DNA from 2 places in the Pseudomonas sp. AK-TSAG1-1 genome. Region 1 is predicted to be linked to the other one. Evidence: predicted binding sites of a transcription regulator. Region 1 holds the regulator's gene; the other holds the start of a gene.
The links. Region 1 encodes FliA, which starts transcription of late flagellar genes. Its sites were predicted from a motif close to CTAAAGTTTNNNNNNNNNNNGCCGNTAA; they were not measured.
Positions count from the first base shown of each region.

Region 2: a site for FliA is predicted at 2,569-2,596, ahead of AC1UK9_RS10295 (methyl-accepting chemotaxis protein). Genes of this name have one in related genera too.

Region 1 is NZ_CM165965.1:1,801,639-1,806,060, forward strand. It holds gene flhF (flagellar biosynthesis GTPase FlhF) at 1-689, shown strand, start outside; gene fleN (flagellar synthesis regulator FleN) at 803-1,633, shown strand; gene fliA (RNA polymerase sigma factor FliA) at 1,630-2,370, shown strand; gene AC1UK9_RS08245 (chemotaxis response regulator CheY) at 2,538-2,909, shown strand; gene AC1UK9_RS08250 (protein phosphatase CheZ) at 2,928-3,716, shown strand; gene AC1UK9_RS08255 (chemotaxis protein CheA) at 3,771-4,422, shown strand, end outside.
Region 2 is NZ_CM165965.1:2,277,995-2,282,416, reverse strand. It holds gene AC1UK9_RS10300 (LysR family transcriptional regulator) at 1-716, shown strand, start outside; gene AC1UK9_RS10295 (methyl-accepting chemotaxis protein) at 842-2,524, opposite strand; gene AC1UK9_RS10290 (Na+/H+ antiporter family protein) at 2,725-4,041, opposite strand; partial or broken gene AC1UK9_RS10285 (cache domain-containing protein) at 4,329-4,422, shown strand, end outside.

The DNA of each region.
Region 1 (4,422 bases):
CGGAAGTCGAGCCGCTGGAAGAGGGTGGGGTGATTGCCATGGTCGGCCCGGCCGGCATGGGCAAGACCACCACCCTGGCCAAGCTCGCCGCGCGCTACGTGCTCAAGTACGGCGCGCAGAATGTCGCGCTGGTCAGCATGGACAGCTTCCGCATCGGCGCTCAGGAACAACTCAAGACCCTGGGCCGGATTCTCAACGTGCCGGTGACGCACGTTGATCCGGGCCAGTCGCTGGTTCAAGCGCTGGATCCACTGCTGCGCAAGCGCGTGGTGCTGATCGATACCGCCGGCCTGCAGGCCAGCGATCCGGCCCTGCGCATGCAGCTCGAAAGCCTGGCCGGTCGCGGCATCCGTTCAAAAAATTATCTGGTCCTGGCAACCACCAGCCAGAAACAGGTTCTAACCGCCGCTTATCACAGTTACAAGCGTTGCGGGCTTGCCGGGTGCATCCTGACTAAACTGGATGAGACAGCAAGCCTGGGCGAAGTGTTGAGCCTGGCAATCAGTCATGAACTGCCGGTCGCGTACCTGACCGATGGCCCACGGATTCCGGATGATCTGCATCTGCCGCGCCGCCATCAACTGGTCAGCCGCGCCGTCAGCGTGCAAATGCAGGAAGAACCCAGCGAAGAAGCCATGGCTGACATGTTCGCTGATATCTACCACAGCCCGACCAAGCAGGTTGGCTGAGGTAATGAACCGTTTTTGTACCTACATCGATGGTCTGCCATGCATTGTTCCGGTTGAGAACGCGCAGCCAGTAATGTGGCCTCCGTCTATGCAAGACAAGGTAAAGAAATAACATGGGCAGCATGCATCCCGTACAGGTGATCGCGGTGACCGGCGGCAAAGGTGGCGTCGGCAAGACTAACGTGTCAGTGAACTTGTCTCTGGCGTTGGCAGAGCTTGGCCGTCGGGTCATGCTGCTGGACGCCGACCTGGGGCTGGCGAACGTCGACGTTCTGCTGGGACTGACTCCCAAACGTACCCTGGCCGACGTGATCGAAGGTCGCTGCGAGCTGCGCGACGTGCTGTTGCAAGGTCCCGGCGGGATCCGCATCGTGCCGGCCGCCTCCGGCACCCAGAGCATGGTTCACCTGAGTCCGGCGCAACATGCCGGTCTGATTCAGGCCTTCAGCGACATCGGCGACAACCTCGATGTGCTGGTGATCGACACCGCTGCAGGCATTGGTGACTCGGTAGTCAGCTTTGTCCGCGCAGCCCAGGAAGTGTTGCTGGTGGTCTGCGACGAGCCGACTTCGATCACCGATGCCTACGCGTTGATCAAACTGCTCAATCGCGACTACGGCATGAACCGCTTCCGCGTCCTCGCCAACATGGCGCAGAGCCCGCAGGAAGGGCGCAACCTGTTCGCCAAGTTGACCAAGGTCACGGATCGCTTCCTCGATGTCGCCTTACAATACGTCGGCGCGGTGCCGTACGACGAAAGCGTGCGCAAGGCAGTGCAGAAGCAGCGAGCGGTCTATGAAGCCTTTCCGCGTTCCAAGTGCGCGCTGGCGTTCAAGGCGATCGCGCAGAAGGTCGATACCTGGCCGCTGCCTGCCAACCCGCGCGGTCACCTTGAGTTTTTCGTCGAGCGCCTCGTGCAGCAAACGGCAGGGCCTGTGTTATGACCGCCAGCGGTATGAATTACTACAAGAAGTCGGCACGTGACGCGCAGTACGAGTTGATCGAGCGTTACGCGCCACTGGTCAAGCGCATTGCCTATCACCTGCTGGCGCGCTTGCCGGCGAGTGTGCAGGTCGAAGATCTGATTCAGGCCGGGATGATCGGCCTGCTCGAAGTCTCGACCAAATATGACGCCAGCAAGGGCGCCAGTTTCGAAACGTACGCGGGCATTCGAATCCGCGGTGCGATGCTCGATGAAGTGCGCAAAGGTGATTGGGCGCCACGCTCGGTTCACCGCAACACCCGTATGGTCAGTGACGCAATTCGGGCAATTGAAGCTAAAACCGGCCGTGATGCTAAAGATCACGAGGTTGCGGCCGAACTCCAATTGAGTCTCGACGATTACTACGGGATTTTGAATGACACGCTGGGCAGCCGGCTGTTCAGTTTCGACGACCTGTTGCAGGACGGCGAACACGAAGGGCTGCACGAGGATGGCGCCAGTGCTCATCTTGAGCCGTCACGCGATCTGGAAGATGAACGCTTCCAGGCCGCGCTGGCGGACGCGATTGCCAATTTGCCGGAGCGTGAGCGACTGGTGTTGGCGCTGTACTACGACGAAGAGCTGAACCTCAAGGAGATCGGTGAAGTCCTTGGCGTCAGTGAATCGCGGGTCAGCCAGTTACACAGCCAGTGCGCGGCCCGCTTGCGGGGGCGTTTGGGGGAGTGGCGAGCGCGCTGAAGGCAGTGTGGGGACACTGCGAACGAGGCTGGTGCGGTGATGAACGGCACCGGTCTTGCTCTGTTGTGCTCCAGACAGTCATCGAGTGCTTTGCCGGATTGATTGAAATGGCGCGTCCAGGTGCTGGGCGCGTTTAAGACTGCTTGGAGGTCGAATTGGACAAGAACATGAAAATCCTCATCGTTGATGACTTCTCAACGATGCGGCGGATCATCAAGAACCTGCTGCGTGATCTGGGGTTCACCAACACCGTCGAGGCCGACGATGGCACGACTGCCATTCCGGTGCTCAACAGCGGAAGCATCGACTTTCTGGTAACGGACTGGAACATGCCGGGCATGACCGGTATCGACCTGCTGCGCCACGTGCGTGCCGATGAAAAACTCAAGCACCTGCCCGTGCTGATGGTGACTGCAGAAGCCAAGCGCGAGCAGATCATCGAGGCCGCTCAGGCCGGTGTGAACGGCTACGTGGTCAAACCTTTCACGGCTCAGGCGCTGAAAGAAAAAATCGAGAAGATTTTCGAACGCATCGGCTGATGAACGCGCGGGGGAGCTATGGAGCATAACGAATCTTCACAGGGCGATTTCGAATCGACCCTGAAAAAACACGCGGTCGAACTGGTCGAGAGCCTTGAAAAAGGCAGGTTCGGCGACGCTGTGCAACTGATCCATGAGCTCAATCAGACCCGTGACCGCGGCCTGTATCAGGAAGTGGGCAAGCTCACACGCGAACTGCACAGTGCGATCGTCAACTTCCAGATCGATCCGCACATGCCGCAGGCCGAGGAAGTGTCGCAAATCACCGACGCCACCGAACGCCTGGGCTATGTGGTCAAGCTGACCGAAGCCGCGGCCAACCGCACCATGGATCTGGTGGAAAGCGCCACCCCGGTCGTCAATGGCCTGGCTGAGGAAGCCCAGGCCCTGAGCACCGACTGGGGCCGTTTCATGCGCCGTGAGGTCGGGGCCGAAGAGTTCCGCGAGCTGGCGCGCCGGGTCGACGGTTTTCTGTCGCGCAGCAGCACGGGCAACCGTGCGGTGTCGAGCAACCTTAACGACATCCTGCTGGCTCAGGATTACCAGGACCTTACCGGTCAGGTGATCAAGCGCGTGACCCAACTGGTCACCGAAGTCGAAAGCAATTTGCTCAAACTCGTCCTCATGGCCAGTCAGGTGGACCGCTTTGCGGGCATCGAACACGACCGCGCCGCGATGCTTGCAGAAAAAGATCCACAAAAACATCTCTCGCAGGGTGAAGGTCCGCAGATTCATGCCGATAAACGAGAAGACGTTGTGTCCGGTCAGGACGATGTGGACGATTTGTTATCCAGCCTTGGATTCTAGAGTTTTGGAATTTTAGGTTTTTTGGGTTTTTAGACCTGTAGGAGCACCCCATTAATGAGCTTCGGCGCCGATGAAGAGATCCTTCAGGATTTCCTGGTTGAGGCCGGCGAGATTCTTGAGCAACTGTCCGAACAACTGGTCGAGCTGGAAAGCCGTCCGGATGACGCAGATCTGCTCAACGCAATTTTTCGCGGTTTCCACACTGTAAAAGGGGGCGCCGGCTTCCTTCAGCTCAACGAGCTGGTGGAGTGCTGTCACATCGCCGAAAACGTGTTCGACATCCTGCGCAAGGGTGAGCGTCGCGTTGATGCAGAACTGATGGACGTTGTCCTCGAAGCACTGGACGCGGTGAACAGCATGTTCAGCGAAGTCCGTGAACGTGCACCGATCACGGCGGCCACCCCGGAACTGCTGGCCGCGCTGGCACGTCTGGCCGAGCCGCAATCGGCCGACGAAGCTCCGGCTTCGCCGGTGGCCGAGATGATCGAAGAGCTGGTCGTCGAAGGCGATTCGAGCGATTCGGGCGACATCACCGATAACGAATTTGAACAGCTGCTGGATTCGCTGAACGCCGTCAAGGCTGAAGCCGAAGCCCCGGCCGCTGCTGCACCTGCGCAAACTGCCAATGAGGCAGCCAGCGATGAAATCACTGACGCTGAATTCGAGTCGTTGCTCGATCAGTTGCACGGCAAAGGCCAGTTCGCGG
Region 2 (4,422 bases), 480 kb from region 1:
CGCGGCTGGTGCTGGTGCAATTGGAGGAAGCCGAACAGGCGTTGCAGGAACAGCAAAGCGACCCCACCGGACTGGTGCGGATCAACGCGCCGGTGGTGTTCGGCCAACGGCATCTGACACCGTGGCTCGGGCAGTTATGTGCGCGCTATCCGAAGCTGCAACTGGACATCCAGCAGACCGACCATTACGTCGACCCGCTGCAAGAAGGCGCCGACCTGCTGTTCCGCATCGGCCCGCTGCACGATTCGAGCATGCAGGCACGGATTCTCGCACCGCACCGCTTTCAGGTCGCGGCCAGCCCGGCGTATCTCAAGCAGCACGGCACACCACAACATCCCGACGAACTCGCGCAACACCAGTGCCTGGCCTACAAAGGTGCGACCGGCCAGCAGCGCTGGTTCTTCCGGCAGGATCAGGGCGATTGGACACCCTACTCGGTCAAAGGCCCGATCACCGGCAACCACGCCGACACCCTCACCCAGGCCGCCGAACAGGGTCTGGGGCTGGTGATGTTTCCGTCATGGCTGATTGGTGAAGCGGTACGCGAAGGCACGCTGGTGCCGGTGCTGGGGGAATATCAGGTGTCGAACAGCCTGGAGCCGCAGCAGATTGCCGTGCTGTGGCCGGGGAGCCGGCGGCTGTCGGTGAAGGTGCGCACGGTGATTGATTTCTTCATGGAATGCTTCGGCGAAATCCCCTACTGGGACAGACCCTGAGCCTTGCACAAAACCCAATGTGGGAGCGGGCGTGCTCGCGAAAGCGTCGTGTCCGTCAGCCATTCTGTATCTGACACAGCGCATTCGCGAGCAAGCACGCTCCCACAAAGTTTTTGCAGCAACCTTTAAATACGGAACTGGCCCACCAGTTTGCCCAATCGCTGGCCAAGTTCGGCCAAGCTGCGCGAGGTCTGCGCGCCCAACTGGGTCTCATCCGCCACGCTGTCCACCGCCACCGCAATCTGATGCACGCTGCGGTTGATCTCCTCGGCCACCGCCGTTTGTTCCTCGGCAGCACTGGCGATCTGCGCGTTCATCGAGTTGATGGTCGCGATCAGCTCCGCCATCGCATCCAGCGACGCCCCGGCCTGATTGGCCTGCGCCGAGGTGCCATCGCCCGCCTCGCTGGACCGGCGCATCGCCTCGACCGCCGACTGCGTGCCCGCCTGCAAGCGATCGATCATGCCCTGAATTTCCTGGGTGCTGATCTGCGTGCGGCTGGCCAGTGCCCGCACTTCGTCCGCCACCACCGCAAAGCCACGCCCGGCCTCCCCGGCACGCGCCGCTTCAATCGCAGCGTTCAGCGCCAGCAGGTTGGTCTGCTCGGCAATCGAGCGGATCACCCCGAGCACGCCGACAATCGACGACACGTCCTGCTGCAGGCTGTCGAGTGACACGCCGCTGCTGCGAATGTCATCCACCAGCGCATGAATCTGTTTGATGCTGCCGGCCACCACGCGCTTGGCGCTCTGACCTTCTTCATCGGTCTGCTGTGCGGCGACGGCGGCATTCTGCGCGCTCTTGGCCACTTCCTGAGCGGCGGCAGACATCTCGTTGATCGCCGTGGCGACTTGATCGGTCTCGTGGCGCTGACGCTCCATCGCCTGATCAGAGCGCTGGGCCTGATCCGAGACCTGGGTCACCAGGCCAGTCAGTTGCGTGGTCATCTCGGTGATCTGCCGCACCAGGCCGTGGATCTTGTCGACGAAACGGTTGAACGAGCCAGCCAGTTCGCCGAGTTCGTCCTGGCTGGTGATGTTCAGCCGGCGCGTCAGGTCGCCCTCGCCCGCCGCGATGTCGTCGAGGTTGGCTTTCATCAGAGTCAGCGGCCGCAAAATGGCATTGGCCAGCAGCATCCCCGCTGCGGCGATCACCAACAGTACCAGCACCGCCACGCCGACGATGCTGAGGATCACGCCTTCCATCCGCTCCTGCACCTGGCCTTCGACCACCGCCACCTGCGCTTCAATGCCGTCGAGGTTGACCGACGTACCCACCGCCATGTCCCACTTCGCCAGGTACTCGGTGTAGCCGAGTTTCGGCACCAGCACGTTGGCGTTACCCGGCAACGGCGAGCTGTATTGCAGATAGTGGGTGCCGTCCTTCGCCACGCTCACCAGGCCGCGATTGACGTAAACGCCATTGGGGTCGCGGTTGTCCTTGAAGCTTTTGCCCACGCCTTCAGGGTCGTTGGCCTTGAACAGGCGCACGGTCTCGGAGTCGTAGCCGAAGAAGTAGCCGTCCTTGCCGTAGCGGATCCCCGACAGCAGCTTGATCGCCTGCGCCCGCGCCTCGTTATCACCGGGGGCGGCTGCGTCATACAACGGCTTGATCGTGGTCATGGCCACGGCGACGTAACTTTGCAGCGTGGCCTTGGCGTCGGCGAGCAAACGCTCGCGGGTCTGCTCGACCTCGGTGTGCGCCTGTTGCTTGAGGATGAACAGCGTGGTCAGGCTGATGACCAGCGCAAAGAGCAACACCGGCAGGACGGCAAGCGACAGGACTTTGGCCTTGAGACTCAAGCGCATGGGGGGAGCTCACTCTTTTGGTTTTATTGGCGTGGTTAAAGGCGTTAACGGCACGCGCAAGCAAAAGTTGAGTCTGGAGATGCCTCGTATCCCTGTGGGAGCGGGCTTGCTCGCGAAGGCGGTGTATCAGAAACACAATTGTTGACTGACACGACGCTTTCGCGAGCAAGCCCGCTCCCACAGTTTGGGATTTGTGGTGGTCAGAGGACCATCGCGGCCACCCAGCCGAACGCCAGCAACGGCAGGTTGTAATGCAGGAAGGTCGGGACCACGGTGTCCCAGATATGGTGATGCTGGCCGTCGATGTTCAGACCGGAGGTCGGCCCGAGGGTCGAATCCGAAGCCGGCGAACCAGCGTCGCCCAAGGCCCCGGCAGTGCCGACGATGCAGACGATCGCCAGCGGGCTGAAGCCCAGTTGCACGCACAGCGGCACGAAAATCGCCGCAAGGATCGGCACGGTGGAGAACGACGAACCGATGCCCATGGTCACCAGCAGCCCGACCAGCAACATCAACAGTGCGCCGACGCCCTTGCTGTGATTGATCCACGAAGCCGACGATTCGACCAGGGTCTGCACCTGCCCGGTGGCCTTCATCACTTCGGCGAACCCGGACGCGGCGATCATGATGAAGCCGATCATCGCCATCATCTTCATACCTTCGGTGAACAGGTCATCGGTCTCGCGCCACTTGACGATGCCCGACACCGAGAAGATCAGAAAACCGACCAGCGCCCCGATAATCATCGAGTCCAGCAGCAGTTGCACAATGAACGCCGCTGCAATCGCCACACCGGCGATCATCAGGCTTAGCGGGTTGTACTGCACCGCCACCTGCTCGACCTGCTCGATTTTCGCCAGGTCGTAGACGCGCTTCTTGCGGTAACTGATGAATGCCATGGCCAGGCCGAACACCATGCCCAGCGCCGGAATGCCCATGGCGTGGGTGACGTTGATGCCACTGATGTCGACGCCACTGCGCGCGACGTTGGCCAGCAGGATTTCATTGAGGAAGATGTTGCCGAAACCCACCGGCAGGAACATGTACGGGGTGATCAGGCCGAAGGTCATGACGCAGGCGATCAGACGACGATCGAGTTGCAGCTTGGTCAGCACATATAAAAGCGGCGGCACCAGCAGCGGAATGAACGCAATGTGGATCGGCAGGATGTTCTGCGAGGCAATCGCCACCACCCAGAGCAGGCCGATCAGCAGCCATTTGACGCTGCCGCCACCGGTCGCGTGTTGCCGGTCAACCATCGCCAGGGCCTTGTCGGCCAGCGCATGGGCCAGACCGGACTTGGCAATCGCCACCGCGAAAGCGCCGAGCAGCGCGTAGGACAACGCCACGGTCGCCCCCCCGCCCAGGCCGCTGTTGAACGCCTTGAGCGTGGCGTCGATGCCCAGACCACCGGTCAGGCCACCGACCAGCGCACCGACGATCAGGGCGATCACCACGTGCACACGGGACAGGCTGAGGATCAGCATGATGCCGACCGCAGCAATCACTGCATTCATTTCACTACCTCAAAAAACACTGCGATGAAATCATCACCGCCAGACAGGATGAGTCCGCCCACGGAGCACCGGCGGATTTGCAAAGAGGGTCTTATTAGAAGGGCGCGCACTGTGCCGCAGAGTGACCGCAGTGTCAAAGCGAGCGAATGTAACAACCGATGAGGAACCCTGCAGGCGGAATTCGGCGACTGCGGCAATCGGTCATATTGCACTTGAACAATAAAGAAAGCTGAAACGCGGCCGTTACAGTGCAAAGTCTCAGATATTTATCGAATAAGGACGTCTCCATGTCGCTCAGACAACTTTCCATTCAATGGAAAATCACCCTGCTCGCCGGCCTCTGCCTGGCGGGCATCGTGACCCTGCTGGTGGGTCTTTCGC